2 regions of the Kytococcus sp. Marseille-QA3725 genome follow, and region 1 is predicted to be linked to the other one. Evidence: predicted binding sites of a transcription regulator. Region 1 holds the regulator's gene; the other holds the start of a gene.

The links. The regulator LexA, encoded in region 1, represses DNA repair genes until DNA is damaged. The targets are predictions, from matches to a motif close to TCGAACANNTGTTCGA.
Region 2: the regulator LexA is predicted to act here: its motif matches at 2,762-2,777, upstream of ACY8FT_RS02570 (DUF6504 family protein).

The regions. Positions count from the first base shown of each region.
Region 1 covers NZ_JBUCLA010000001.1:429,231-443,771, reverse strand. Annotated here, with positions in the region: gene ACY8FT_RS02055 (hypothetical protein) at 207-587, opposite strand; gene ACY8FT_RS02050 (HNH endonuclease signature motif containing protein) at 708-2,183, shown strand; gene ACY8FT_RS02045 (vitamin B12-dependent ribonucleotide reductase) at 2,440-5,424, opposite strand; gene nrdR (transcriptional regulator NrdR) at 5,568-6,038, opposite strand; gene ACY8FT_RS02035 (hypothetical protein) at 6,313-7,221, opposite strand; gene ACY8FT_RS02030 (hypothetical protein) at 7,356-8,051, opposite strand; gene ACY8FT_RS02025 (cutinase family protein) at 8,048-9,625, opposite strand; gene ACY8FT_RS02020 (hypothetical protein) at 9,800-10,219, shown strand; gene ACY8FT_RS02015 (LysM peptidoglycan-binding domain-containing protein) at 10,342-10,671, opposite strand; gene lexA (transcriptional repressor LexA) at 11,075-11,776, shown strand; gene ACY8FT_RS02005 (Sir2 family NAD-dependent protein deacetylase) at 11,921-12,865, opposite strand; gene ACY8FT_RS02000 (patatin-like phospholipase family protein) at 12,858-14,294, opposite strand; gene ACY8FT_RS01995 (aminotransferase class V-fold PLP-dependent enzyme) at 14,411-14,541, opposite strand, start outside.
Region 2 covers NZ_JBUCLA010000001.1:555,011-569,551, reverse strand. Annotated here, with positions in the region: gene ACY8FT_RS02580 (DNA polymerase III subunit alpha) at 1-1,852, opposite strand, end outside; gene ACY8FT_RS02575 (SAV_6107 family HEPN domain-containing protein) at 1,852-2,313, opposite strand; gene ACY8FT_RS02570 (DUF6504 family protein) at 2,375-2,689, opposite strand; gene ACY8FT_RS02565 (polyprenyl synthetase family protein) at 2,877-3,965, shown strand; gene ACY8FT_RS02560 (Rv2175c family DNA-binding protein) at 3,995-4,357, opposite strand; gene ACY8FT_RS02555 (class II 3-deoxy-7-phosphoheptulonate synthase) at 4,359-5,735, opposite strand; gene ACY8FT_RS02550 (lysophospholipid acyltransferase family protein) at 5,732-6,466, opposite strand; gene ACY8FT_RS02545 (alpha/beta hydrolase) at 6,590-7,375, shown strand; gene ACY8FT_RS02540 (ROK family glucokinase) at 7,424-8,383, opposite strand; gene ACY8FT_RS02535 (hypothetical protein) at 8,437-9,273, opposite strand; gene ACY8FT_RS02530 (hypothetical protein) at 9,273-9,515, opposite strand; gene ACY8FT_RS02525 (DEDD exonuclease domain-containing protein) at 9,705-11,453, shown strand; gene ACY8FT_RS02520 (Lrp/AsnC family transcriptional regulator) at 11,463-11,744, shown strand; gene trpD (anthranilate phosphoribosyltransferase) at 11,748-12,833, opposite strand; gene ctaE (aa3-type cytochrome oxidase subunit III) at 13,015-13,668, shown strand; gene qcrC (cytochrome bc1 complex diheme cytochrome c subunit) at 13,730-14,524, shown strand.

The sequences.
Region 1 (14,541 bases):
CAGCAGGAGCTCCTGCCACGGCGAGGAGGCCTCGGTGTCACGACGCGGGTCGGACGCCTTGGCGCCCGGGAGGAGGGCACCAAGGGTGGAGGAACTCATCCCGTCATAATACGGGGGCCACCTGCCGTGCCACATGGCCTCCGAACGGGCGCCGCACGGATGCCGAACGGACGCGGGGAGCGTGCTGGGTGCCCCGGCGGGGGGGGTCAGAGGCCCGGGTCGTGACCGGTGCTCTCCCGGACGTGGCGGGAGGCCCGGTGGTTCACCACCGCCAGCGGCAGGACGGCGAGCAGGGCGGTGAGGCACAGCACCGAGCCGGGCACACCGCTGGGGACGCTGGGCGAGGTGGCCATGAGCGCACCGCAGGCCAGGCCGATGAGGATGACGGCCATCGACACCATCACCCACGGGCGGGCCCGCAGGTGGACGGCGCGGCGGCACCCGTCGCAGTGGGACGCCTGCCGGCTGGCCAGGAGCAGCATGCCGGTGGTGCTGCGCACGGGGCGCCCCACGGCACGCAGGTCCAACACCAGCACCCCCAGCAGGAGGAACAGGAGCGCGCTCAGGAAGAGGAAGACGGGCGTCATCGCGCGACAGCCTACGGGGAGTCGGGTGGGGATCCGTCCACAGATGCGTACATTTGTTGCATTGCATTAGGCTTTTGTGTACCATGGATGCAGGATGTGAAGCACCGGGGGGGTGACGACATGCGGGGAGCACGAGAGGTCCTGGAGGACGCCCGAGGCCTGCTCGAGGAGCTACGAGGTGCCCGGGAGGGCCTGTGGCAGGTGCAGGACCACGAGCTGGACGAGGCGATGGAGACCCTCGGCGCCCTGGCGCGGGCGGCGGAGTCCGCGATCGTCGGTGTCACCGCCGAGGCGACGGAGCGTGGCGTGGTGGCGGCCAGTCGGTGTGCGAGCACCACCCAGTGGGTGCGGCAGCGGGCCGGTGAGCGGGAGCCGGGTTCGGCGAGCGCGGTGGCCCTGCTGGCCACCGCCTCCAAGGGGCCGGACGGGGCCTCGCTGCGCACGGCGCTGTGGGAGGACGGGATCGGGGTGAGGCTGGCGGCCAGGGCCGTCCGCGAGGCCCGACGGACCACGCCGCTGGTGCCGAACGCCGACGTCTCGGAGATCACCGGGCACTACTTGGACCGCGCTGCGGCCAGTGACGGTTCGCAGCGGGCGATGGACCAGCTGACGCGGGAGATCATCGCCCGGTACGGGGACGACGTCCTCGACGAGATGGATGAACGGGCCCGCCAGGTGAACTCTCTGACGACATCGCGCCGCATGGCGGGACGGGTGCGCTACACGCTGGAGCTGTGCGTGCCGGATGCAGCGCGCTTCGACGCCGCGATCGCCGGACTCAGCGGACCGCGCCCCGAGACGGGAACGACCGGGGAGGACGCTGCCGGAGGACCGTGGGCAGCTGACACCACGTGCGGGCTCGACCCGTTGGTCACCGACCACCGCTCCCCCGCCCAGCGTCGGGCCGAAGCACTTCTGGAGCTGCTGGAGCGCGCCCAGGCGGAGGACTCGCGCGCCACCGCCGGTGGCTGCGGCCTGTCGGGCTCGACGACCCTGATCGTCACGGCCGACGCCGCAGCGCTCCGGGAGGCTCTCGAGGAGCGCGTCGACGAGGTTGGGGACCTGCCCGCTGAGGGCACGAGCAGCATCCTGACCGGGCCCCGGCCCCGGAGTGGGCGTGGGCGTGGGTGGGCGCGGGGCATCCTGCCTGCGGCGGACGCCGGAGCAGCGAGCTTCGGCACCACGCACACCGGTGAGGTGCTCACCGCCGGTCAGCTGCGACGGATGGCCTGCGACGCGGACGTCCTGCCGCAGGTCCTCGGCGGCCCGTCAGCACCACTGGACACCGGACGGGTCCACCGTCTGGCCACACCGGAGATGCGCGCAGCACTCGCCACCCGTGACGGGGGCTGCACCGCCCCGGGCTGCGACCGACCACCAGGGTGGTGCGACGCACACCACATCCGCCACTGGGCGGACGGGGGCGAGACTGCCCTGCACAACCTGACGCTGCTGTGTCGGCGGCACCACACGATCGTGCACCGCGACGGGCTCGTCGCCACCGTGCGGCCCGACGGGGTGGAGTGGCGCGACCCGACGCTGCCGGAAGCGGGCGGATCCGTCGATCCACCACGCACCGGTGCGTGGTGGGCCTGAGCACTCGTCCACCTGGCCCGAACGCCCGTAGGGCCCACCGGGACGTGGCGTCCTGGTGGGCCCTACGGGCGTGGGCGTGCGTGCGTGGACCCACTCGTTGGTCTCGATGCTGCATGGTGGGCCCTACGGGCGTGGGCGGGCGTCACCCCGACGACGTGGCGGCGGGCCTGGCGGTCTGCCAAGCGGGCGAGCCGCGCTGGCCACGGGCGGACGCGTGGGCTGGCGGGCCGGGCTCCGGCCCGCCAGCCGGCGGGGATCAGCTGCAGCCGGAGGTGCTGCCGCAGCCCTCGCAGATGTGGCAGGAACCCGCCGGGCGCATCTTGATGCCGCAGGTCATGCACAGCGGCGCGTCGGCGGCCTTGCCGAACTTGGCCTCCATGAGCTCCGCGGAGGAGTGCACCTGCGAGCCTGCCGGCTTCGCGGCCTCGGCCGCAGTCGCCTGGGCGTCGGCGGCGGCGTCACCCTGGACCGCGGTGTCCGCCGGCTCCACCCGGGAGGACCCGGCCACACCCTCGGGACGCTTCGCAGCGGCCGGGGCGATCGACTGGCTGTAGGACTCGAGCTGGCTCTCCATGTCCTGCTCGTCCTGCTCACCCGAACCGGAGTCCGAGGAGTACGAGCCACCCTGCGGCGCGTAGGAGCCCGTCTCCAGGTGGCGGGTGCGCTCCTCGGCCGTGTGGATGCCCATGAAGTCACGGGTCTCGAAGTCCATGTAGTCCAGCGCCAGGCGACGGAACACGTAGTCCATGAGCGACTGGGCCATGCGCACGTCGGGGTCGTCGGTCATGCCGGCCGGCTCGAAGCGCAGGTTGCTGAACTTCTCCACGTAGGTCTCCAGCGGCACGCCGTACTGCAGGCCCACCGACACGGCGATGGAGAACGCGTCCATCACACCCGCCAGGGTGGAGCCCTGCTTGCCGAACTTCAGGAAGATCTCGCCCAGCGAACCGTCCTCGTAGGTCCCGGCGGTGAGGTAGCCCTCGGCGCCGCCCACGGCGAAGCTCGTGGTCTGAGCAGTCCGGCGCTTGGGCAGGCGACGGCGCACCGGGCGGTACTCCACGACCTTCTCCACCTGCGGGGCGGCGGTCTCGGCCGTGGCGTCGTCGCCCTCGGCCTCGGCGCCCTTGTTCTCACCCTTGCCGGAGCTCAGTGGCTGGCCGACCTTGCAGTTGTCGCGGTAGACGGCCAGTGCCTTCAGGCCCAGCTTCCAGCCCTCGAGGTAGACCTCCTCGATCTCCTCGACGGTGGCGCGCTCGGGCAGGTTCACCGTCTTGGAGATCGCACCGGACAGGAACGGCTGCACCGCCGCCATCATGCGGACGTGCCCCATCGGGGCGATGGCGCGCTCACCCATCGCGGTGTCGAAGATCTCGTAGTGCTCCTCGGCCAGGCCGGGGGCATCCACCACGTGACCGTGCTCGGCGATGTACTCGACGATCTCGTCGGTCGTGGCCTGGTCGTAGCCCAGCAGCTTCAGCGCACGCGGGATGGTCTGGTTCACGATCTGCATGGAGCCGCCGCCCACCAGCTTCTTGAACTTCACCAGCGAGAAGTCCGGCTCGATGCCGGTGGTGTCGCAGTCCATCATGAAGCCGATGGTCCCGGTGGGCGCCAGCACGGAGGCCTGCGCGTTGCGGTAGCCGTTCTCGTCACCCAGAGCCACGACGGCGTCCCACGCCTCGGTGGCGGCGTCCTGGATGTGGGCGTCCATCTCGTGCATCGGCGCGAGCTGCGCGTTCGCGTCGCGGTGCTGGCGCATCACGCGGTTGTGGGCCTCGGCGTTGCGGGCGTAGCCGGCGTACGGGCCCACCACGGCGGCGAGCTCGGCCGAGCGCTTGTAGGACGCACCGGTCAGCAGCGAGGTGATCGCGGCGGCCAGCTGGCGGCCACCCTCGGAGTCGTAGCCGTGGCCGGTGGCCATGAGCAGGGCACCCAGATTGGCGTAGCCGATGCCGAGCTGGCGGTAGTCGCGGGTGGTCTCGCCGATCGGGTCGGTCGGGAAGTCCGCGAAGCAGATCGAGATGTCCATCGCCGTGATGACCAGCTCGGTGACCGCCTGGAAGCGCTCGACGTCGAAGGTGTCGTCGTCGTTCAGGAACTTCAGCAGGTTCAGGCTCGCCAGGTTGCAGGACGAGTTGTCCAGCGACATGTACTCCGAGCACGGGTTGGAAGCGTTGATGCGGCCGGACTCGGGGTTGGTGTGCCAGTGGTTGATCGTGTCGTCGTACTGGATGCCCGGGTCGGCACACTCCCACGCGGCCTTGGCCATGCGGGTGAACAGGTCGCCGGCGTCCACGGTCTCGATGACGTCACCGGTGGTCCGCGAACGGAGGCCGAACTCCTCCTTGTTCTCCACGGCGCGCATGAACTCGTCGGAGACGCGCACGGAGTTGTTCGCGTTCTGGTACTGCACGGAGGTGATGTCGTCGCCGCCGAGGTCCATGTCGAACCCGGCGTCACGCAGCGCGCGGATCTTGTCCTCCTCGCGCGCCTTGGTGTCGACGAACTCCACGATGTCCGGGTGGTCCACGTCGAGCACGACCATCTTGGCCGCACGACGCGTCGCACCACCGGACTTGATGGTGCCCGCCGAGGCGTCGGCACCACGCATGAAGGACACCGGACCCGAGGCGTTGCCACCGGAGCTCAGGAGCTCCTTGGAGGAGCGGATGCGCGAGAGGTTCAGGCCGGCACCGGAGCCGCCCTTGAAGATGAAGCCCTCCTCGCGGTACCAGTTCAGGATCGAGTCCATCGAGTCGTCGACCGACAGGATGAAGCAGGCCGACACCTGCTGCGGGCTCTTGGTGCCCACGTTGAACCACACCGGGGAGTTGAAGCTGAAGATCTGGTGCAGCAGCGCGTAGGTGAGCTCGTGCTCGAACACCAGCGCGTCGTCCTCGGTGGCGAAGTAGCCGTGCTTCTTGCCGGCGGCCACGTAGGTGAGCACGACGCGGTCGATCAGCTGCTTCAGCCCGGTCTCACGGGCCGGGGTGCCCACGGCGCCACGGAAGTACTTGGTGGTGACGATGGTGGAGGCGTTGGCCGACCAGAACGACGGGAACTCGACGTCCTCCTGCCGGAAGATCACCTCACCGGTCTTCCAGTTGGTCTGCTCGACGGTCCGCTTCTCCCAGGTGACCTCGTCGTAGGGGTGCACGCCCGGGGTGGTGTGGATGCGGTTGATCGTGAGTCCGCCGCCCGGGGTCCGGGTGGGTGCGGGGGCCTGGGTGGTGTCGGTCATGACCTCTCCTTGGTGGGCGGGCGGCCGGTGGCCGTCGGTCGGGATCTGTGGGCTGGTGGTCTGGGCTCGCTGGTCGGTGGCCGAGCGAGGGTGGGCGCGCGAGATCGGCAGGTGCCGCGACCCGGGCCGGGTGGATGAGGCTGTCAGCCGGCGCCGACAACCTGTGCGCTGCGCGCCGTCCGGAGCTCCTCGATGGCGTCCTCGAAGTCCTGCAGGCTGTCGAAGTTGCGGTACACCGATGCGAACCGGAGGTAGGCCACGACGTCGAGCTCCCGCAGGACCGGGAGGACCGCCATGCCGATCTGGTGGGCGTCGATCTCGGCCAGTCCCTCGCAGCGGATGTTCTCCTCCACCTGCTGCGCCAGCAGGTGGAGCTGGTCATCGGTGACCGGGCGGCCCTGGCACGCCTTGCGCACCCCGGACATCACCTTGTCGCGGCGGAACGGCTCGCTCACCCCGGACCGCTTCACCACGCTGAGCGTGGCCGACTCGACGGTCCCGAAGCGCCTGCCGCACCCCGCGCACTGACGCCGACGACGGATCTGCGTGCCCTCGTCCTGGACGCGCGAGTCCACCACCTTGGTGTCCTCGTGGCGACAGAACGGACAGTGCACGAAAACTCCCTCGAAATGGCGAAATCTGGATCATCTTGTGCTGATCTCGGACCAGCACCACTAGATGTAGAGACTACGGCGTCACCTCCGCCGACTGCAAACCCCCTCGGCGACGCCCGCGTCACACCGCCGACAGCACCCCGCGGGGCGGGGCGTGGAGCCCCTCCGGGGCGTCGTGCCACGCCCCTGCACGTCCCACGCTCACCCCGCAACGCCTCGTCCCTGCACGTACCGCGCTTGCCCACGCAACGCCTCGCCCCTCCACGCACCACGCTCACCCACGCCCGCCTACCCGCACCTGGGCCCCGCACCCATGGGTGCGGGGCCCAGGTGGTCGACCTGTCTGCGGCGTCTCAGCGACGGCGGGCGCGTCACTGGCGGTGCCGACGCGACCGGTGTCGACGATCGGACCGGCGGGCGGCTCCTCGTTGGCCGCGTACCAGCGCTTGTCGGCAGGCAGGACACCCTCGGCGACCATGTGGTCGGCCCACTCGTCGTCGCTCATGCCGGAGCCGTGCCGGTCCACCGACCTGTACTCCTCGATCCACTCCCAGCCGGGCTCGGGGAAGTAGTGCACCTCGGAGCCCTCCATCCCGCTGGCCTCCATCGTGGTGCGGTAGATGAGCTCGAGCTCACCGTCGGGAGTGACCAGGTAGGTGGCGTCGCTGAACAGATACGGCCCGAACCCCTTGTCCTTGCTCGGTGCCATGCAGGTCTGGGTCTCGACGGTCACCATCCGTGCGTCGGCCGGCACACCCAGCGTCTCCACCGGGGTCGCCTCGTCACGGGAGTAGTCACGGGTGTAGGACTCGGCGTCACTGGTCACCGTGACCGGCGCCGGCGCGAGCTCCTCGGTCCTGGTGCACTCGTCCTCCGTGGCCATCTTTCCCGTGTCGTGCTGCGCCCCCAGCAGATCCAGGCCGTCCCAGCCGTCGTAGGAGGTGGACGACCTGACGTCCCAGATGGCCAGGCCGTCTTCGCTGAACTCCGGCTGGGTGAACTCACCGTCGACGGACACGGTCCACGGCCGCTCCCCACCGGTCTTCCCCTCACCCAGCTCGACGGTGATGTCCAGCGGGTCCTGCGCCGGGAACATCGAATCGGGTGCCGCCACGGCGCTCTGGGCGGAACCGAGGCCCACCACCGCGGCGGTGAGCACGAGTGCGATCTCCTGACGAGCCATGGTGGCCCTCCCTCTCCCCTGTCGACCGTCTCCGGCCTCTCGAACGGCCGCACTCCGCAGCCTCATTCGGACTCCAAGCAGCCGTCCGCACCGCCGCACGCCCCGTCCTGCCGCTCGGCTGTCGTCCGCCGTGGTCACCACTGCGGCAGATCGGCGTCGTCAGCACGGAAGTCCAGCTGTGCTCCGTCGGCCCCCACCTGCACACCCGTCCAGGTCACGCCGTCGACCACGGGCAGGTACGCGTAGGTCGCCACCCGGGGCAGCAGCCCCTCGACCACGTCCCGGGGAACGTCCACCGTGTCCAGGGAGGCCTCCGCGTCACGCAGGCCCAGCTGTCCGGTGGCGCCGTCGACCACCGGGCGACCCGTGACCCGCACCGGCAGCCGCTCCCCCAGTGCGTCCACCTCCGTGGTGATCGTGAGCAGGCCGTCGTCCGACCCCGAGAGCTGCACACCGGTGGCCTCCGACAGGTCCTCCCAGGTGGTGTCCACACGGCCGGTCGCATCACCGACGTGGACGGGCCCTCGGGCCAGCCCCGTGACGTCGTGGGCCACGACGTCCACGTCCGCCTCCACCTCGTGACCCCGAACGGTCACCCGCACGTCCTGGGCCCCGCCGGTGATGGTCCCGTAGTCGTCACGCAGGACCGACCAGGCCGCCGGCCACCCCTCGACGTGCGCATGGGCCTCACCGCCTGAGGTGCGGTGCACCTCCGAGGCCATGCGGCCCTCCACGTAGCGTCGCAGCAGCCCGTCACCCATCTGTGCGAGCAGCAGGATCGACAACACGACCACCAGCGCGATGAGGCGTCGCCGGGTGAGCCAGGTCATCGACGCCGTCCCCCCAGCTGCCAGGCGAGGCCCGCCGAGGTCGCGGCCAGGACGGCGACGGCCGTGCCCAGCACGGGCACCAACCAGACGGGGTGCCCGGAGGCGCCCACACCCTGGTCGGAGGCCGCCGTCTCCTCGCCGTCGGAGTCCGCCCCGCCGTCACCGCCAGGGCCCCCGCCGTCCTGCGTGCCTTCGGAGGAAGTGCTCCCGTCGTCGCTGCCCTCAGAGGCGTCCCCGGTGGGCTCGGGCTGCGAGCCGGCGTCCCCGTCGTCCGGGGCGTCCTCGTCGTCGTCACCCGCGGGGTCGCCAGCCGGGTCGCCTTCGTCATCGCCGTCCCCGCCCCTGGGCTCCTCCTGCGAATCCCCCGACTCGTCGGCCAGGCTCTCCGAGGGCAGGGGCTCCACGCTCGCCGGCCCGGTCGGGAGACCCGGGGGCACCTCACCCGGGGACGCATCCGCCCCGTTCTCACCGGACGCGGACGGATCCCGACCCGGCGAGGTGCTGGGCGACGGCGTGTCGGGGACCCGCGCAGGGCCCCCATCGGGCGACCAGGTGCTCGCGAGCACGAGGAGCTCCGCGACCCCGGGCGCGACCACGTCCTCGGTGTACCCGCCGTGCACCGGGCGGGCCCTGTGGAACTCCTCCTCCAACGTGGTCGACGAGGTGAGCATCCGGCTCATCCCCGGCGCCGCGTCGCAGACCAGGTCGCCCTCGCTGCAGATGGACAGCACCCGGGAGTACAGCTCCGGCGGGATGACGTCCTGGTCCTCGGCCAGCACCCGAGCGATGCGGCTGTTGGGCACCGACCCGCCGTGGAGCGCGAAGACCTCCTCGATGAGATTGCGCACCGCAGCACGCCGGGACGTGTCACCCTCTGGCCTCGCCTGGGAGCGCAGGTAGGTCAGCGTCGCCGCCAAGCCGATGGAGGGCGTGTCCAGCAGCCCCGCGATCTCCCGCGTGTTCTGCCCCGGGTGGTGGGCAGGGTTGCCGAGCAGGAGCGCACCGGCAAGCGTCGAGCTGTCCGCACCGGAGGCCAGTGCCCTCGTGATGACCTGGGCACCTTGGCTGAAGCCCGCCAGCACCACCGCCTGGTCCGGGCACCTCTCGGCACTGTGCTGGAGGACCCGTCGGAGCTCCTCGCGCCCGGCGTCGACCGACTCGAAGTAGTCCGTCGAGGGCGCGACGGACTCCAGGACGTGCGCTTCCAGCTCGTGTGCCCCCAGCGTGTGCGGGTCGACCGCCGGGTAGTCGAGATAGACCGACCGGACGTCGCCCGACAGCCGCTGGGTCAGCGAGTCCGCGACCCCGCCGACCGTGGCACCCCACGGCGCCTCCTCCCCCGATCCCCGCACACCGACGACCAGCACGTCCTGGCAGGCGAGCTGCTCCAGTCTGTCCGACGACACGGGGTCCACCGCCGACTCCGTGGCGGGCCAACCGGCTGGGTGGTCCTCCGCCTGCGCCACGGGGACCGACCCCAGCCCCACGGACGTGACGAGCAGACCCGTGGCCAGGAGGGCACGGGCCGCTCCTCGCACTTGGGCGGCACCTCGGCCGGACTGCCTCTGCTCCACGCCTCCATTGTGGCGGGAGTCCACCCTGTACCCCACCGCGCGCCATCCCCTCCCGATGACCAGCGTTCCTCCACGTCCCCGATACCAGCCCCTGCCTCCGCAGCACAGGCCCTCCCGGAGGGTCCTCGGCGCCGGCTCCCCGATGTGTGGTGGAGTGACGCCATGCACCTCCCCATGCCCGCACCGAACGAGACCGACCGGCTGCACGAGCTCAGTCGTGACTCCGCGGACCACGACGCCATCACCGATCTCTGGAAGGCCGGCTTCGCGCTCCCGCGCTGGTGGTTCCTCCCCGCAGGGCCCGAGGGTGCTGTCGCTCCCGTCGCCGCCGAGATCGAGGGCACGATGATGCTCCTCGGCTTCACCAGCAGCGAGCGGGCCCGTCACTTCGCGGTGGAGCAGGGCATGTCCGACCCGGAGGAGCCCGCCGACCTGCTGGCCAAGCAGCCGGCGGACATCGTCCGCGGCGCGGACGACTTCATCGCCTCCGGCGTGGAGGGCATCGTCATGGACGTGCACATCTCCGGCTGGTTCGCCCCCTTCGAGGGCCTGAGCCCGATGTGGCGTCGCGTCACCGGCACCACCCTCGACTGACGGCCCTCGAGCAACACCCTTCGCCCCCTCCCCTCGACTCCCCCTCGGCCGGCGCCCCTCGACCTCCCTGTCGGGCTCCGGCCTCGCCCGACGCCCCGGGCCGCTCACGGCCCAGGCCTCCCTCAGGGCTCCGGGACGACCAGCTCCTGACCGGCTTGCACCTCGGAGGTCCCGAGCCCGTTGGCCTCCTGCAGCATCAGCACGCCCTGCTCGACCGGCACCTCGGGGAGGTGCTCGACGGCCACGTGCCCCAAGGTCTGCCCGTCCCCGACCACGACGTGCTGCGCGCCGGAGGCGTCCGGCCCGGCCCCGACCGACTGCCACGCCACGAGCAGCACCAGCGCAACCGCCAGCACCAGGCCCAGCACCTGACGGGCCGCACGTCCGCGAGCCGTCAGCCGCATGCGCGGAGCCGGTCGCTGCGCCTGCCGCCGGAAGGGCGCAGCGTGCACGCCCGCACGCTGCCCCACGACGCCTCGACCGAGACGAGGTGCCTCACAGGTGATCGCGCTCATGTCCACTCCTTCCCCTCCGGACGCCTGTCCGTCGGATGTCTGTACTATGTGTAGCACAGGTGGTCGACGCCCTCCAAGACACGCCCGAACGGATGTCCGCTCGCGCGGGGCCGGGGCGTCGTACCCTGTGACCGCACGGCTGTCGGCCGAGCGCGTGATCGACTCCTCCTTCGCGGGGGGGGAACGCGGGTCCGTCCGACAACACCTGAAGTCAATCGGTGACCACCGACAACATCGGGAGATCGTTGGGAGGACGGCGATCTGCTGAGCACGGCGGCGGTCAGCGACATCGCCCGAGGCACGCCAGACGACCGCCGCGACGACCCAGCGAAGGGGGACCATGACCAACCGGAGGAACGAGCCGGGCCTGCGCCGCAACGAGCCGCTGACCGACCGGCAGACCAGGGTGCTGGAGGTCATCCGACACTCGATCGACGAGCGGGGCTACCCGCCGAGCATGCGCGAGATCGCCGAGCAGGTGGAGCTCGCCTCCGCGAGCTCCGTGCAGCACCAGCTCAACGCGCTGCAGCGCAAGGGCTACATCCGCCGCGACCCCAACCGCCCCCGCGCCCTGGAGATCCTGGACGCCCAGTGGCCGGGTGACCGCGGGTACCGCAAGCTGCCGGAGGACACCTGGGACCCCTCCGAGGCCGCCGACGCCCAGCCGCCGGCCAGCTACGTGCCCGTGGTGGGGCAGATCGCCGCCGGTGGACCGATCCTGGCCGAGGAGCGCGTGGAGGACGTCTTCCCGCTCCCCAAGCAGATCGTCGGTGACGGCGAGCTCTTCCTGCTGCGCGTCAAGGGGGACTCGATGGTCGACGCGGCCATCTGCGACGGCGACTGGGTCGTGGTGCGCCGCCAGCAGGCCGCCATCAACGGCGACATCGTGGCCGCGCTCATCGACGACGAGGCGACGGTGAAGACCTACAAGAAGGTCAAGAACCAGATCTGGCTGCAGCCGCACAACCCCATGTTCGACCCGATCGACGGTAACGACGCCACCATCCTGGGCAAGGTCACCGCGGTCCTGCGCCGCGTCTGATCGCGTCCGGACCGCTCGGGCCCGGGCCGCGCCCGGCCCGAGCGGGGTGCGACAGGTCTCCGGGGACCCGTCGGGGTCCGGCAGGTCCGAGGGGCTCCGGTACGGGTGGGATCGGAGCACGTCCCCGAGCCCTCCCACACGGGGTCACCCCGCCTCGACGGCCACCCCGAGCCGATCGGCGACGGCCAGCAGCGTCTCGTCCACCATCGCGTCCACGGTCAGCGTCGCCTCCCGGTGGGCTCGGTGCCATCCCCGGGTCACCACGGCGACCGGCCCACCGGCGCGGTGCACGTGCCGGGCGAAGCGGTAGCCGCTCATCACCTTGAGGCTCGAGCCGAGCACCAGCAGCCCGTCGGCGCCGTCCACCATCGCATAGGCCCGGTCCACGCGCTCCCGCGGGACGTTCTCCCCGAAGTACACGACGTCCGGCTTGAGCTCGTCGGCCCCGCACACGAGGCAGTCGACCGTGCGGAACGAGGCGACCACCTCCTCGTCCAGGGCCACGTCGCCGTCCGGACGGACCTGCCCGCCCCGCAGCGCGACGTCGCGGTGGTGCGGGTTCAGCTCACCCAGCCGCGCCTGCAGCGACGACCGCTCCTCGACCGCCCCGCACACCAGGCAGACGATGCGCGACAGCGTCCCGTGCAGATCCAGCACGTCCGGCGACCCGGCCCGTTGGTGCAGCCCGTCCACGTTCTGCGTGATCACCCCGGTGATGCCCGCGACCTCACCACCCGCCGCGCCCTCGGCCTGGAGCGCCGCGAGCGCCCGGTGCCCCGCGTTCGGCTGGGCACCGGTGAAGCGCTCCCACCCCACGAAGGCACGCGCCCAGTAGCGCCGCCGGGCCTCGGGACCGGCACGGAAGTCGCCGATCGTCATCGGTTGCACACGCCGCACCCCGTCCGGCCCCCGGTAGTCCGGGATGCCCGAGGCGGTCGACATGCCCGCCCCCGTCACCACCGCCAGCCGCTGCCCGGCCAGCAGCTCGGCCAGGGCCTCCACCTCCTGCGGGGCGGCCCGGACCACGGGCGGCAGGGTCACCGGGCTGTCCACCTCCGGCATCGCGGCGCCCGAGGACCCCTCAGCCACGGCGACGCCCAGCCGTCCTGCGACCCAGCTGCCGTCGTCCGGCGCGTGCCCAACGGCGGGGTGCCCGTCGCCCGACGAGCGACATCCGCCCCGACCCCCGCAGCGCCCGCAGCGCGACCTCGGGGTCGGCCACCTCCGGGTACGGGTAGCGGGCGGGTGCGTCGCGCATGATCAGCTGCGGCGCGTACCGGCGGATGGCCGAGTCCGCCACGCCGTACCCGTGGCGCTCGATGATCTTCTGCTCCTCGTCGCTGAAGGCGTCCATGTCCGTGCGGATCTGGTTGATCTGCGCGGCCACCTCCACGGGATAGCTCTGCGGGACTCGCGAGTCCATCGCCCAGGACGCGCCCTCCAGCACACCCCAGTTGAAGGCCGAGTGCAGCCAGCGCAGCCGCGTGACCTCCCCACCACCGGCCGCGATGCTGATGACGTGCAGGATCCGCCCCAAGGGCGTCCGCGCGCTGCGGGCCCGGAAGACCGCTCCCCCGTCGCTCACCAGCACCGAGGCGTGGTCGCGCCAGACCGGCTCGAGCGCGAGGTTGTCGTAGATGCCGCCGTCCAGCAGCTGCACCGTGCGCGAGATCCGGGGCCTCGCCGCCGCGTCCACCTGCCCCACCCGGCCGCCGGTGAGGTCCAGCGTCGAGGCGTCGATGTCGAACGGCGCGAAGTACGGCGGGTAGGCGCTGGAGGCCGCCACGACGTCCGCCAGGCGCAGCCCCGCCGGCGGCTCGCCGTACCCGAGGCGGTAGTCCCCCACCCGCCCGCGGGGCGCGTGGGCCCGGGGGTCGGCAAAGGTCCAGTTCACCCCGTGCGCGAGCTCGGTCGCCTCGACCACCACGGCGGGGCCGCTGGTGCGGTGCGCGTCGCGCAGGTCGGTCGCCCACCAGTCGACCTGACCGACGAGCTGGTCGGCCAGCATCCGCGAGCTCGTGTCCGGCGAGCGGCGCACCTTGGGGCCGAACCCGGAGACCATCGCCCGCGTGCGCAGGTTGCGGCTGGTCAGCCGCCGGACCGGCTCGGCCACGTACTCCTCGAAACCGGTGACGCGGGGCGCCGAGAACAGACCACCGGGCACCGTGTCGCCCCGCGGCAGGGGCGGTGCGCTGGGGTCGGGCTCCACGAGGTCGGCCGAGTCGATGCTCTGCGAGAGGGCGTCCGCGTCGGGCCACCCGAGCCGTGGGGCGGCCAGCAGCATCGCCGCGATGGAGCCGCCCGAGACCGCCGAGACCGTCCGCAGCTGACCGAGCATGCCCAGCTCGTTGAGGCGGCGCAGCGCCCCCAGGTGGAACAGGGCCGCCCGGAAGCCACCACCCGAGAGGCACAGCGCGGTCCCGCGACGCGGTCCTCGCCAGCTGGGGCCGTGGTGCGCCTCGTCCCGCGCGGCGGCCATCTGCGCGCCGGCGGGGTCCGGGAGGTGGGTCTCAGGCACGTGGAGCATCACACCACACCCGACCCACCGACCTCCGGGCCCTTCTGCCTCGCGCACCCTAGGCGCCAGGGCCTCCGGGTGCGACGCCCGCGGCTCAGCGCACGACGCCCCGCGGGTCAGCGCACCGCGAAGGGGCTCAGCACCTCCAGCGCCCGGTCGACGTCCGCGCGGGTGTTCCAGGCGTGGAAGCTCAACCGCACCCCGCCGGCCCGCTGGGAGAGCGTCAGGCCCGCCCGCTCGGCGGCCG
Region 2 (14,541 bases), 130 kb from region 1:
CCACGAGGTCCACCGCATGCGCCATGGCCGACTGCATGCGGATGCCCAGCACGTCCAGCTTGAGCAGTCCCATGTCCTCCACGTCGCCCTTGTCGAACTGGCTCATGGGGAACCCGAGCCAGCTGGCCTCCACCGGGGTGCGGTCCCGCAGACCAGCGTGGGAGAGCACCACCCCGCAGGGGTGCAGCGCGATGTGGCGGGGCAGGCCGTCGAGCCGCTCGACCAGGTCGAACATCCGCTGCAGCCGTGGGGCGTCCAGCCCGGCGGCCCGCAGCTCGGGCAGGTCGCGGATGGCCGATCGCGCGTCCCGGGCCCGGACGTGCGGGAACGCCTTCGCGATCGCGTCCACCTCCACCGGGGGCATGCCGAGCACCGCGCCGACGTCCCGCACCGCGTGGCGCACCCGATAGGTCTCCATCATCGACACGCAGGTCACCCGGTCGGCGCCGAAGTGCTCCAGGACGCGCTCGTAGACCTCGGTGCGCCGGTCGGACTCCACGTCGATGTCGATGTCGGGCAGCTCCGCCCGCAGCGGGGAGCAGAAGCGCTCCATGAGCAGGTCGTGCCGCAGCGGGTCCACCCCGCTGATGCCCAGCAGACGGTTCACCAGCGAGCCTGCCCCGGACCCCCGGGCCGCCACGCGTCCCCCCATCCCCCGCACCAGGCCACACACCTGCGCGACGGTCAGGAAGTAGGTGGCGTACCCCAGCTGCTCGATGGTGGCCAGCTCCGCACCAAGGCGGTCGACCGCCCGCCGCCGCTCACCGGCCCGCCGGTACAGCCCGTCCACCGCGCTCCGACAGCGCTCGGTCAGCCCCCGCAGGGCGTCTGTGGCGTCGGCGTACCCGAGCACCTCCGGCTCCGGCAGGTGCACCGACCCGATCCCCAGGTCGTCCCGGGCCGAGAGGCCGCACTCGGTCGCCACCTGCCCGGTGGTGGCCAGCAGCCGGTCGGCGGCCGCGTCCGGCCCACCGGCCCGGTCGGCCAGCCACCGCGCCACCCGCTCCATGGCGGCCGAGGAGGCCAGGTGCGCCGCCGAGGTCCGCTGCTCCAGGTGCCGTGGGTCCAGCAGGACGTGCCTGCGGGCTGCGTCGAGCACGTCGGCCACCACCACGTCGGCGGGGTCCGCGTGCCGCACCGCAGCGGTGAGCACCGTCCGCACGCCGGCCTCCTCGGCCAGCCGCCACATGCCCACCGCCTGGTCGGTACAGCCCGGCTGCCCGGCCGGGGCACCGGAGCACACCAACTCCACCACCACGACCCGTCGCGCCTCACGAAGATCCCCGACCTGCCCGGCCACCCGGTCCACCCACCGCTCCAGGGCCCGCCGTGCCTCCTGGCGACGACGCCCCAGCACCGCCCGGCCGACGTCGGAGTCGGGCCCCAGGAGCACCCGGACCGCCGGGGCAGCACCGGCCACCAGCTCCCCGGTGGTGCGCGGCTCGCCCCGCTCCCCCGCCGCGTGGGTCGCCGAGACCAGGCGGCACAGGGCCGCCCAACCGACACCGTGGCCGGAGCCGGCCTCCCGGCCCGCGGCCAGCACCCGCACGCGGTCGTGGCTCTCGTCGACCCAGGTCCCGCCCCGCACCGGTGACCGGCGCGCCGGGACCTCCTCCCGACGGGCCCCGTCCCCGTGGGCCACGGCGAGGTCCACCCCCAGCACCGGGACGAGCCCGGCCTCGGTGCAGGCCCGGGCGAAGCGCACCGCTCCATACAACCCGTCCCGGTCGGTGAGCGCCAGGTGGGACTGCCCCCAGGCCGCCGCCCGGTCCACCAGGTCCTGCGGGGTGGAGGTGCCGTACTGCAGCGAGAAGCTCGAGGCGACGTGCAGGTGCGCGAACCCCGCGGACATCACCGGCCCTCGACCGGCCAGCCGGCCACCAGCAGTGCCGTGGCAGAGGGGAGCACGGGCAGCCCCAGCACACCCCGGATCCGCTGCTCGAACTCGTCCACCTGCCGCACCAGGTCGTCCGCCTCCCGCTGGGAGCACTGCCGTCCCCGGGCGAGAGCGGCCCGGCGCCGGGCCGAGCCGTCGAAGAAGACCGCCCACTCCCGGAGCTCCGGGGCCACCCCACCGAGGAGCTCCCAGACGCTGCGGGGCCGCGAGGCCCGTCCCGGCACCGACCGGGCCGCCACCACGGCGGCCGCAGCCCGCAGAGCGGCCAGGTGCGCTGCCTCGTACCGCTCCTCGGGCACCGGACTCGCACAGGCCTCCGCCAGACTCGTCCGCGCCCGCTCCATCAGGTCCAGCACCGTCCCGGCCGGTGCGCCCACCCCGATCGTCGCCGTCGGGGCACCCGTCATCGTCGTCATGTCCGTCCTCCCTGTTTCCCCGCTGCCTGCGTTCCCCTGCTGCCGTGCGTGCCCGACCGGGTCAGTCCAGGACCCGGTCCAGCCGCCACCCCGCGGCCACACCCACCGGCGGGGCCACGAGGTCGAACACCCCGGCCGGACGGTGCCGCCCGGCCCGGGCCTCCACCCGCCACACCTCCTGGTCGGTGCCGGCCTCCAGGGCCAGCCCCTCGGCCTCGGTCACGTGGCGCCACCACGGGTGGCGCCGTCGCCAGCGGTCCAGCACCTCGCACACCACGTAGAGCCGTCCCCGCCAGACGAAGGCATCCGGCTGCCCGCCGGGCTCCCATCCGTCCTGCAGGGTCCGCACCTCCACCGACTCGGCGCACCGCCTCATCTCGTCCCTCCTCCCGTCGGTCCGGGCCACCCCACGGGCCGTCCGGATGCCGTATCGTCGACCCCGCACGCATCGTATGCGTGTACGAGATCTTCGGTCAAAGGTCATTCATCCATACGACACCGACAACCTCCCCCGGGCCCGCCCCAGCAGCCCCCGTCCACCGCCCGACGCCTACGATGTGCCCGTGACCCCACACCCCCTCGACGAGGCCTTCCAGGCCGCGATCACCGCGAGCATCACCGACCAGATCGCGACCCACCGCGCCCACCTGACCCCCCTCGACCCCGCCGCCGACGAGCTCGCCGAGGCCATCGAGCTGCTGATGCGGCGCGGCAAGCGCCTGCGTGCCGGGTTCCTCCACTGGGGACACCTCGCCGCTGGCGGCTCCGCGGACGACGCCTCCCTCCGTGCCGCCACCGCGATGGAGTTCTTCCAGGCCGCGGCCCTGCTGCACGACGACGTCATGGACGACAGCGACACCCGACGCGGCGTCCCGACCGCCCACCGCACCTGGGCCCGGCGCCACCGCGAGCACGGCTGGGAGGGCTCACCCCGCGAGCACGGCGTGGCCGGCGCGATCCTCGCCGGGGACCTCTGCCTGGTCTGGGCCGACGCGGCCTTCACCGGCTGCGGCTGGTCGGCCGACCGGATGCAGCGCGCCCTGCCCACCTGGAACCTGATGCGCACCCAGCTGATGGGCGGCCAGTTCCTGGACATCCTCAACGCGGCCCGCCCCTGGGACAGCGACGACACCGCGGCGCGCACCGACCGGGTCCGCCGCGTCATGACCTACAAGAGCGCCAAGTACTCCATCGAGCACCCGTTGCTCATCGGCGCCGACTCCGCCGGGGTGGACCCCGCCACCCGCGAGCACCTGAGCACCTACGGGCTGCACCTGGGCCTCGCCTTCCAGCTGCGCGACGACGAGCTCGGCGTGTTCGGCGACCCCTCGCTCACCGGGAAGCCCACCGGGGACGACCTGCGGGAGGGCAAGCGCACCGCCCTGGTCGTCGGCGTGCTCGACGCCGCAGCCCCCTCCGACGCCGCGCGCTTCGAGGAGCTCCTCGGGTCCCCCGACCTCTCCCCGGCCGACACCGACTGGATGCGGGAGCTCATCGTCTCCACCGGCGCCGCACGAGCCGTCGAGCAGCAGATCACCGCCGACCGCGACGACGCGCTGGCCGCCCTCGACGCGGCACGTCCCGCCATCGACCCCACCGCGGCCGACGCCCTGGCCGAGCTCGCGCACCTCACCACGCAGCGCTCCGCCTGACCCGGGTCAGGCGGGTCAGGCGGGCCGGGTCACCAGGCCGCCTCGGCCGCCCGCCGCCGGATCTCGGTCTTGTGCCCGGCGTGGAGATCGGCGATCGCCGAGCCCTCCCGCAGGGTCTCGTCCGGCTCGAACAGCCAGCGGATGATCTCCTCGTCGGTCATCCCGCCGTCGCCCAGCACCGTGATCGTCCCCGGCAGCGGACCGAGCACCCGGTCGCCGCTGAGGAACAGGGCCGGCACCTGCAGGACGTTGCCCTCGCCGCGCCGGAGCCCCAGCAGCTCCCGGTCCTTGACCAGCTGCCGGACCGAGCTGACCCCCAGACCGAGCCGCTCGACCAGGTCCGGGACCGTCAGCCACTCGATCGTGTCGAGCAGGTCGGGTCGGTCCGTCATCTCAGGCACCTCCGAGGGTCGGGTCGTCGCCGATCATCTGCGCCACCAGCAGCGCGAGCTCCAGGCTCTGGTTGCGGTTCAGCCGCGGGTCGCAGGGGCTCTCGTAGCGGGCACCGAGGTCCTCCTCGAGCACCGGGACGACGCCGCCGATGCACTCGGTCACGTCGCTGCCGGAGAGCTCCACGTGCAGCCCGCCGGGGACCGTCCCCAGCTGCCCGTGCACCTCGAAGAAGCCCCGGACCTCGTCCACCACGTCGTCGAACCGCCGGGTCTTGTACCCCGTCGACCCGGTGAACGTGTTGCCGTGCATGGGGTCGGTGAGCCACAGGGGCTGGGCGCCCAGCCCTCGGACGGCCTCCACCAGCGGCGGCAGCGACTCCCGGATCCGACCTGCCCCCATGCGGGAGATGAAGGTCAGGCGCCCCGGGGTGCGCTGCGGGTCCAGCCGGTCGACCAGGCGCTTGACGTCCTCGACCGACGTCGTCGGACCGAGCTTGACGCCCACCGGGTTGGAGACCGACGCCAGGAAGTCGATGTGGGCGCCGCCCGGGTCGCGGGTGCGCTCACCGCACCAGAGCAGGTGGCCGGAGGTCGCGTACGGCTTGCCGGTCCGCGAGTCGATGCGGGTCAGCGGCTTCTCGTAGTCCATCACCAGGGCCTCGTGGCTGGCGAAGAACTCCGTGGCGTGGAAGGCCGGGGAGTCCGCGCCGACGGCCTTGGTGAAGCGCAGCGCCCGCTCGATGCCGCGGCTCACCTCGTCGAACTCGCGCGTGGCCTCGGTGTCGGCGGCCGCACCCCAGGTGGACAGGTTGCCCAGGTCGGCGTAGCCACCGGTGGTCCAGGCACGCACCAGGTTGAGCGTCGCCGCGCTGGCGCTGTAGGCCGCCAGCATGCGCTGCGGGTCGTGCTCACGGGAGGCCGCGTCGAAGGCGAAGCCGTTGACCATGTCACCGCGGTAGCTCGGCAGCTCCACCCCGTCCCGGGTCTCGGTATCGCTCGAACGGGGCTTGCCGAACTGGCCGGCGATGCGGCCGACCTTCACCACCGGCACCCCGGCCCCGTAGGTCATGACGGCCGCCATCTGCAGCAGCACGCCCAGCCGGTCCCGGATGCTGTTGGCCGTCACCTGGTCGAAGGTCTCGGCGCACTCACCGGCCTGCAGGACGAAGCGCTCCCCCAGCGCGGCGGAACCCAGCTGCTCGGCGAGGGTGTCGCACTCCTCGGCGAAGACCAGCGGCGGGTAGCGGCGCAGGGTGTGCTTCACCCGCCCGGCCCCCTCCGGGTCGGCCCAGGTGGGCTGCTGGGCGGCCGGCAGGTCGGCCCAGTCGACCGCGTCGGGCAGCGGCTGGTGGTGGGACTCACCGAACGAGGGGTTCATGCGCCCTCCGCCGCTCGCCGGGACTTCACGACACTCGAGTACTCGTCCACGTATTCCTGTCCTGTGATCGCCTGAATTCGTCGCATGATCTCATCGGTCGCGCTGCGTAGGTCGTCGCGCCCCGGCCGCTGGACCGCCCGTGCGCGCTCCTCCTCGGAGGCGTCCGCGTGGAGTGACTGCACGTGGGCCGTGACGTCGAACGGCTCCCCGAAGGTGGCCGTGAAGGTCCGGATCTTCGGCATCGACGCCTCGATCGGCTGGATCTCGTCGACCCCCACGAGCCCCACCGGCACCACCGGCGAGCCCGTGGACAGCGCGAGGCGGACCGCACCGCTGCGACCGCGGTAGAGGCGCCCGTCCGGCGACCGGGTGCCCTCGGGGTAGATGCCCAGCAGGTTGCCGTCCTTGAGCACCTGTTCGGCCTCGCCCAGGGCGGCCAGGCTGGCCCGGCCACCCGACCGGTCGGTCGGGATCTGCCCGACCCCGCGGAAGAACGCCGCCATCGCGCGGCCCTTGATGCCCGGCTGGTTGAAGTACTCGGCCTTGGCCGGGTACCGGAGCTGGCGGGGCACCACCATCGGCAGCGCGATCGAGTCGAAGAAGCTGCTGTGGTTGGCCGCGATGATGGCCGGGCCGTTGCGCGGCACGTGGTGCAGGCCGTGGACCGTCGGGCGGTAGAGCGCCTTCAGCGCCGGGCCCAGGGTCACGTTCTTCAACGTCCAGTAGAGCACCTGTTCTCCTGCGTCTCGACTCGCTCGCCGGCTCGGTCGCGGCCGGCGAGGTCCTGCGGCGCGGTCTGGTCTCCACCGCACCACGGCATCTTTTCACGGGTTGCGGCGTGGAAGGATGCCGGCATGCGAACCGCGCCGGCGCCCCTGCCCTCCACCCGCACGGTGCTCGAGGGCGCCGAGGGCCGCCACCTCGACGGATCGCCCGACCGCGCGGGGGTGCTCCTCCTGCACGGCTTCACCGGAACACCCCAGGGGCTGGGCTCCTGGCCGGACGCGCTGGCCGCCGCCGGCCACACCGTGGACGCCCCGCGGCTGACCGGCCACGGCCGCACCTGGCAGGCCGCCAACCGCACGGGGTGGCAGGACTGGTACCGCGCCGCCGAGCGCTCCCTGCTGCGGGCCAGCCACGAGCGGCCCGCAGTGGTCGGGGGCCTGTCGATGGGCGGTGCGCTGGCGCTCGCCCTCGCGATCGCCCACCCCGCCCGCGTCGCGGGGCTGGCGCTCGTCAACCCGGCCGTGGCCGCGGTGAACCCGTTGGTCCGACTCACTCCCCTGGTGCGTCAGGTGGTCCCCGACGTGGCGGGAATCGCCGGGGACGTCGCCGACCCCGAGGCGCCCGCCGAGCTGGCCTACGACCGGGTGCCCCTGCACGCCCTGCACTCCCAGCGTGCTCTCTGGCGGGGTGTCCGGCGCCGTGCGGCCGAGGTGACCTGCCCGGTGCTGCTGCTCCGCTCGGCCGTCGACCACGTGGTGCCCGCCCGCAGCAGCGCCGCGATCCTGCGCCGGGTCTCCGCGACGGACGTCACCGAGGTCGTGCTCCCCGACAGCTTCCACGTGGCGACCCTGGACCACGACGCCGAGCGCATCCACGCCGAGTCCGTCGCGTTCGCCCGTCGCGTCACCGCCTGAGGCGGCCACCGGACCGCCCTGCGGAGGACGAGGTGCCCGGGGCGCCAGTCACTCCGCCGCGGCCTCGCTCATGATCGAGGCAGCACCGATCACCCCGGCGTCGTTGCCCAGGGAGGCCAGCAGCACGTCGGGCCACGGTCGGTGGCCCCGGCCGGTCAGGGACTTGCCGAACGCCCGCCGCGCCGGCTCCAGCAGCAGGTCACCGGCCGCGCTCACCCCTCCGCCGATGACGATCGTGCCCGGGTCCAGCACCGCGGCGAGGCTCGCCGCCCCCTCCCCGATCCACGTACCGAGGTCGTCGAGCAGCTCCACCGAGGCCGGGTCCCCCTCCTCGGCGAGGCGGGTCACGTCCGCCCCCTCGAGCCGGTCCACGTCGCCCCCGCACGCCTCCGCCAGGCGTGCCGCGTGGGGCGTGCCGGAGCGCACGAGGTCCCGGGCCTCACGGACCAGCGCGGAGCCCGAGCCGTACTGCTCCCAGCACCCGCGGTTCCCGCAACCGCACCGGTGCCCGTCCGGCACCGCGCGCATGTGGCCGATCTCCGCGCCCATCCCGGAGGCCCCCCGCAGCAGGACCCCCTGGTTGACGATCCCACCGCCGATGCCGGTGCCGATCGTGACCAGCACCATGTCGTCGTGCTCGCTGGCCGCACCGTGGCGGAACTCCCCCCAGGCAGCCGCGTTCGCGTCGTTCTCGAGCCGGACCGGCAGGTCGACCTGCTCGCTCACGGTGGCCTTCAGCGGCTCCTCGCGCCACGCGAGGTTCGGCGAGAACATGATCCGCTCACCGGCCGCGTCCACGAAGCCGGCACAGGCGATGCCCGCCCCGACCACCTCCCGGTCACCGGCCTCCCCGCGCAGGTCCTCGATCACGGTGACGACCGCCCGGGCGATCTCGACGACGTCCTGGGCAGGCGTCTCGGCCCTGGCACGGTGGAGGATGCACCCGTCCTCGACCAGGGCACCGGCGATCTTGGTGCCCCCGATGTCGACACCGATGGCGAGTGGCATGGGACCTCCTGGGAGCGGGGCGGACTGCCCCGAGACTACGCAAGACAGGGGCCTCACCGCGCCTCGTCGGTGACCGCCGCGACCACCTGCCGGCGTGTCCGCGCACCGACCCCTCGGTCCGCCAGGAAGTCCCCCAGGCGCGATGCGTCCGGCAACCCCGTGGAACCCCACGCCTCGTCCACCGCGTGCACGACCTCCTCGTCGGCGACCGCGAGCGCACGCACGGCGCGACCGGCACGGGCGTACCGACCCGCTCGGGCCCCCTCCGCGCCGCCGGCCCCCGGGACGGCCCCGACCCCCGAAGGGGCCGCGCCCGATGCCGAACCTCTCGACGCCTCACCTCCCGGCGTCCCACCGACCACCGCGTGGGCCAACCACTCCGCGACTCCCTCTCGCCACCAGAGCGGCTCACCGCGCACGATCGTCTGGTCGAACCGGGCGTGGACGAGCTCGTGGCGGAGCACCAGGTCCGCCTGGTCGCCTCGGAGCCGGGCCACCTGCGGGTGCAGGAGAACCTCGACCACCGCGGCGCCCGCCCCCGCGGGGTCACCCTCACCTCCTGCACCTCCGGGGTCCACCACCTGCAGACCCTGCGTGAGCCCCGGCGCCGCATCCGTCCCGCCGCGGCGGAGGTACTCCGACCGGTCCTCCACCAGGCGCACCCGCACCGGTCGCCCTCCGGGAGTCGATCCCCAGCGTTCCCGTACGGCCCGGTCCGCGGCGACCACCCGCGACGGCCAGGGCGTTCGCGAGGCATCCAGCCCGGGCACCGCCTCGCCCTCCGGGCCGGGTGCGCCGTCGGATGAACCGCCACAGGCGGACACCCCTCCCACCACGACTCCCCCGAACCCGAGGAGCAGCACCCGGCGGGAGGTCGACGGCCAGCTCATCACCCCATTGTCGCCAGCCTCCTGCCACGCGGTGACGCGGCCGGCACCTGGGCCCGCAGCCCCAGCGCCGTGTCCAGACCGACCAGGCCCGAGCGCACGAGCGCCGCCACCGCCTGCTGCTCCCCCTGGTCGAGCTCCGCGACCACCGGCTGCACCCCGTCTCCGCCGGTGACCGCACCGCACCCGCCGCAGACCTCCCCGCGGCCGGTCCGGTCACCCCGCTCGTGCCGGAACTCGCTCATGATCCACTCCCGTCCGTCTCGTCCTGCGTCCTCTTCCTGCCGGGCCCCGAGGCCCCGACGGCCGCCGTCCGCGACCGATGACCCCACGCTAGAACACCTGACCGACAACCTCCGCCCACTCGTCGGACACGGGTGTGGATGAACACCTGCACCGACGAGGTTGTCGGTGGCCGGTCCTACCGTGCGCCCATGCCCAGCCCGCGCGTCCCCGCCGACGGGGTACAGGGAACCTTCGGCGACCTGGGGACCCCCTTGTCCGAGGTGACCTTCCTCGTGTTCGACCTCGAGACCACCGGCACCAGCCCGGCCGACTGCGAGATCACCGAGTTCGGTGCCGTCAAGGTGCGCGGCGGCGAGGTGCTCGGGGAGTTCCAGACCCTGGTCCGCCCCGCCCACGGCATCCCCCCGCACATCCAGGTGCTCACCGGGATCACCTCCTCGATGGTCGCGCGCGCCCCGGCCATCGAGGAGGTGCTTCCCAGCTTCCTGGAGTTCACCGGCGACGCCGTCCTGGTGGCGCACAACGCTCGATTCGACACCGGGTTCGTCCGGGCGGCCTGCACCCGGACCGGTCACGCCGCCCCGACCAACCCGGTCCTCGACACGGTCCACCTCGCCCGGCAGGTGCTCCCCCGGGGTGAGGTCCCGAACCACAAGCTCGCGACGCTCGCCCGGCACTTCCGCACGCACACCACCCCGACCCACCGCGCCCTCGACGACGCCCGCGCGACCGTCGACGTCCTGCACGGCCTCGTCGAACGGGTCGGCACGCTCGGCGTCGACTCGCTCGAGGAGCTGCTCGCGCACACCCGGCACGTGCCCGAGGCCCGGCGCCGCAAGCGCACCCTCGCCGACGGGCTCCCGGAGGCACCGGGGGTGTACCGCTTCCTGGACGTCTCGGGTGAGGTGCTCTACGTCGGCACCGCCGTGAACATCCGCCGGCGGGTCTCGCAGTACTTCACGGCCTCGGAGACCCGGCGGCGCATGGACGAGATGGTGCGCCTGGCCGAGCGCGTGGTCCCGATCGTGTGCCCCACGGCACTCGAGGCCTCGGTCCGGGAGGCCCGCCTCATCGCCGAGCACCAGCCCCGGTACAACCGTGCCGGCCGCCGGGGGGCCCGACTGCCCTACGTCCGGCTCACCGACGAACCCTTCCCGCGGTTGTCCGTCGTCCGGACCGTGTCGGACGACGCAGCCACGCACATCGGCCCGTTCCCGTCGACCTCCGCGGCCAAGGAGGCCGTCGCGGCGCTCCACACCGCACTGCCCCTGCGCCAGTGCACCCAGCGCGTCACCGAGGCGTCCGCGGCCCGGAACACCACGGCCTGCACCCTGGCCGACCTCGGACGGTGCGGGGCCCCCTGCACCGGGGCCGTCTCCCGCACCGACTACCGGGCGGTGGTCGAGGAGGCACGACAGGCGCTCGCCGGCGACCACCGCGCCGCCTGGCGCGCACTGGGCAGCCGCATGGAGCAGCTCGCACGGGCCGAGCGCTTCGAGGAGGCCCGCGTCCTGCGCGACGGGGCCCGGGCGTACCTCCGCGCCGCAGCGCGCCGCCAACGGCACGAGGCACTGGCCTCGATCTCGGAGCTCGTCGCCGCCGCCCCCATGGCGGCCGGCGGCTGGGAGCTGGTCTGCATCCGCCACGGGCGACTCGCCGGCACCGCCCTGGCCCCGCGCGGTGTCGACCCGATGCCGGTCGTCGACTCGCTGGTGGCCACCGCGGAGGTCGTCACGGCCCGGCCCGACGGGTCCCCTGCCGCCCTCCCGTCCGAGGCGGACCTGGTCCTGCGCTGGCTGGACGGCGACGGCGTCCGGCTCGTGACGAGCTCCGGCGACTGGGCCTCACCGATCCACTCGGCCGCGGCTGCCGCGGGACCGCTCGAGGAGGCGGTCTCCGCCGACGTCCCCGCTCCCGGCCGCAGAACGCGTCGCTAGGCTGGGCACATGATCTCCGCCATCGTCCTCATCCACGCCGAGTCCGCCAAGATCCCCCAGGTGGCCCAGGAGGTCGTGAACATCCCCGGCGTCGAGAAGGTCTACTCCACCGCCGGGACGGTCGACCTCATCGCGACGGTCAAGGTGGAGCGCCACGAGGACTTCGCCGACGTGATCGCCGACCGGCTCAACAAGGTGGACGGCATCAGCGACACCGAGACCCACATCGCGTTCCGCACCTACTCCGCGCAGGACGAGGCGCAGGCCTTCGCCATCGGGCTCGACGGCTGACGCTCAGCCCCGACCGGCCCCCGCGGCACCACTGGCCCGCACCCACGCCTCGAGCGCGTCCCGGGCAGCACCGGAGGCGATCGCCTGCCGCGCCGCGGTCACGTGCGTGGACACGAGTTCATCGAACCCGGACTGGTCCAGCGGCCCGGGGACCCGGGCCGCCGTGGCAAGCGCCAGGCCGGCGTTGAGGACCGCCGCCTCGCCGGCAGGCAGGTCCACGCCGGTCAGCACGTCCCGCGCCACCTGCGCGTTGTGCCGCGCGTCGCCACCCCGCAGCTCCTCGATGGCGTGCCGGCGCACCCCCACGGCCTCGGGCTCCAGCACGAACTCCTGCACCTGCCCGTCACGCACCCAGCGCACGTCGGTGGGCTCGGCCGGGCTCGCCTCGTCCAGGCCCTCACGTCCCCGCATGACCGTCGCGGCCGTCCCGCGCTCGGCGAAGACCCCGGCGAGCGTCTCCATCACGTGCGCCTGCGCGCACCCCACGACGGAGACCTCCGGACGAACCGGGTTGGTGATGGGCCCCAGGATGTTGAAGGCGGTGGGGATCCCCAGGCCGCGCCGGGCCGTGGCCGCGTGGCGCATGGACGGGTGGAAGGTCTGCGCGAAGGCGAACGAGATGCCGGCCTCCTCGGCCACCCGGGCCACCGCCCCCGGCTGCAGGGTCAGGTCCACGCCCAGGGCCTCCAGCACGTCGGCCGCCCCCGACTTCGACGACGCCGCGCGGTTGCCGTGCTTCACCACGGTCACCCCGGCGGCGGCGGAGATGATGCACGCCATGGTCGAGATGTTCACGGTGTCGTAGCCGTCACCACCGGTCCCGACGATGTCCACCACCGTCCTGTCACCGCTGTCGACCGGCAGGGCGACCGCGTGCTCGACCATCACGTCGGCCAGGGCCCGCACCTCCTGGACGGTCTCGCCCTTGGCGCGCAGACCGACCAGGAAGCCGGCCACCTCGACGTCGCTCGCCCGGGCGGACATGATCTCGTCCATCGCCCAGGCCGCCGACTCCCGGCTCAGATCCCGCCCGGCCAGCAGGTCGGTGAGGACGGATCGCCAGGTCAGTTCGCCGGTCTCGATCGCCATGCGCGCAGCCTAGTCACCGACATCCCGTGCCCGGACCGCCCGCCCGCCTGCCCGTCACAGGCAGTTCGGACAGGGGGCGTGTCGCAGGTGACGAGCCGGGACGAGGCGAAAACTGCGATGCACCGTCGTAGCCGGTGCGCCCCTGACCGTTTCCGTCTGCGGCATGGTCCATAATGCTCGCGTGGCGACTGTGAACTACTCCCCCGTGCAAGCCGAGATCCGCTCCAACGCGCTCGGCCCCGTGACCCGTCCGAACATGGCGGCCGTCGGAACGATCGTGTGGCTCGGCTCCGAGCTCATGTTCTTCGCCGGCCTGTTCGCGATCTACTTCACGCTGCGCTCCGTCGCTCCCCAGCTGTGGGAGCTGCACACCCCGGAGCTCAACGTCCCCTTCGCCCTCGGCAACACGATGATCCTGGTCATCAGCTCCGTGTGGTGCCAGCTCGGCGTCATGAAGGCCGAGCACGGACAGTCCTCCCGCACCGGCGGCCTGTTCGAGATCGGCAAGTGGGGCATGCGCGAGTGGTACGTCCTCACCTACATCTTCGGCTCCGTCTTCATCGCCGGGCAGGTGCTGGAGTACGCCGAGCTCGTGCACGAGGGCTTCACCCTGCAGACCGACTCGTACACGTCGATCTTCTACCTGGCCACCGGGTTCCACGGCATCCACGTGCTGGGCGGCCTCATGGCCTTCCTGCTGATCATCGGCCGCACCTTCACCACCCGCCACTACTCGCACTCGCAGGCCACGGGCGCCATCGTCACCAGCTACTACTGGCACTTCGTCGACGTGGTGTGGATCGTCCTGTTCGCCTCGATCTACCTCCTGCGATGACGGTCGCACCAGCGCGTCCCCCCCGAACCGTCCCCGAGCCCTCCGACGATTGGTCCACCCGATGAACTCCCTCCTCGAACTCCGGCGACACCCGGCTGCCATCGTGGTGCTGCTGGTGGCAGCCCTGGCCGTGATGGGCGGCCTGTACACGGCCCTCAAGCCGTCCGAGGTCCAGGCCGAGAGCAGCAAGAGCGCCTCCGCCGACGACGTGAAGGAGGGCGACAAGCTCTTCCAGTCCAACTGCGCGACTTGCCACGGGTCGAACGGTGAGGGCATCGAGGACGCCGGTCCGTCGCTGGTCGGCGTCGGCGCCGCTGCGGTCGACTTCCAGGTCGCCACCGGTCGCATGCCGCTGTCCGGCCCGCAGGTGCAGGCCCAGCGCAAGGAGCCGCAGTTCAACCAGGAGCAGATCGACCAGATGGCCGCGTTCGTCGCGTCCCTGGGCAAGGGTCCCGCGGTCCCGGAGGACGAGTACACCGACCTCAAGGACGCCGACCCCGCCCACGGTGGTGAGCTCTACCGCGTCAACTGCGCCATGTGCCACAACTTCAACGGCTCCGGCGGCGCCCTGACCCGCGGCAAGTACGCCCCCTCGCTGGAGGGCGTGGAGCCCAAGCACGTCTACGAGGCGATGGAGACCGGCCCGCAGAACATGCCGGTGTTCAACGACCAGAACCTCACGCCGCAGGACAAGGAGGACATCTCCGCCTACCTGGACGAGATGCACAACTCCCCCAACCAGGGCGGTAACGACCTCGGCAACCTCGGCCCGGTGGCCGACGGCGTGTTCATCTGGACCCTCGGCATCGGCCTGTTCCTCGGCGCCGCCTACTGGCTGACCCGGAAGTCCAGCTGATGGCCCCTGCTCACATC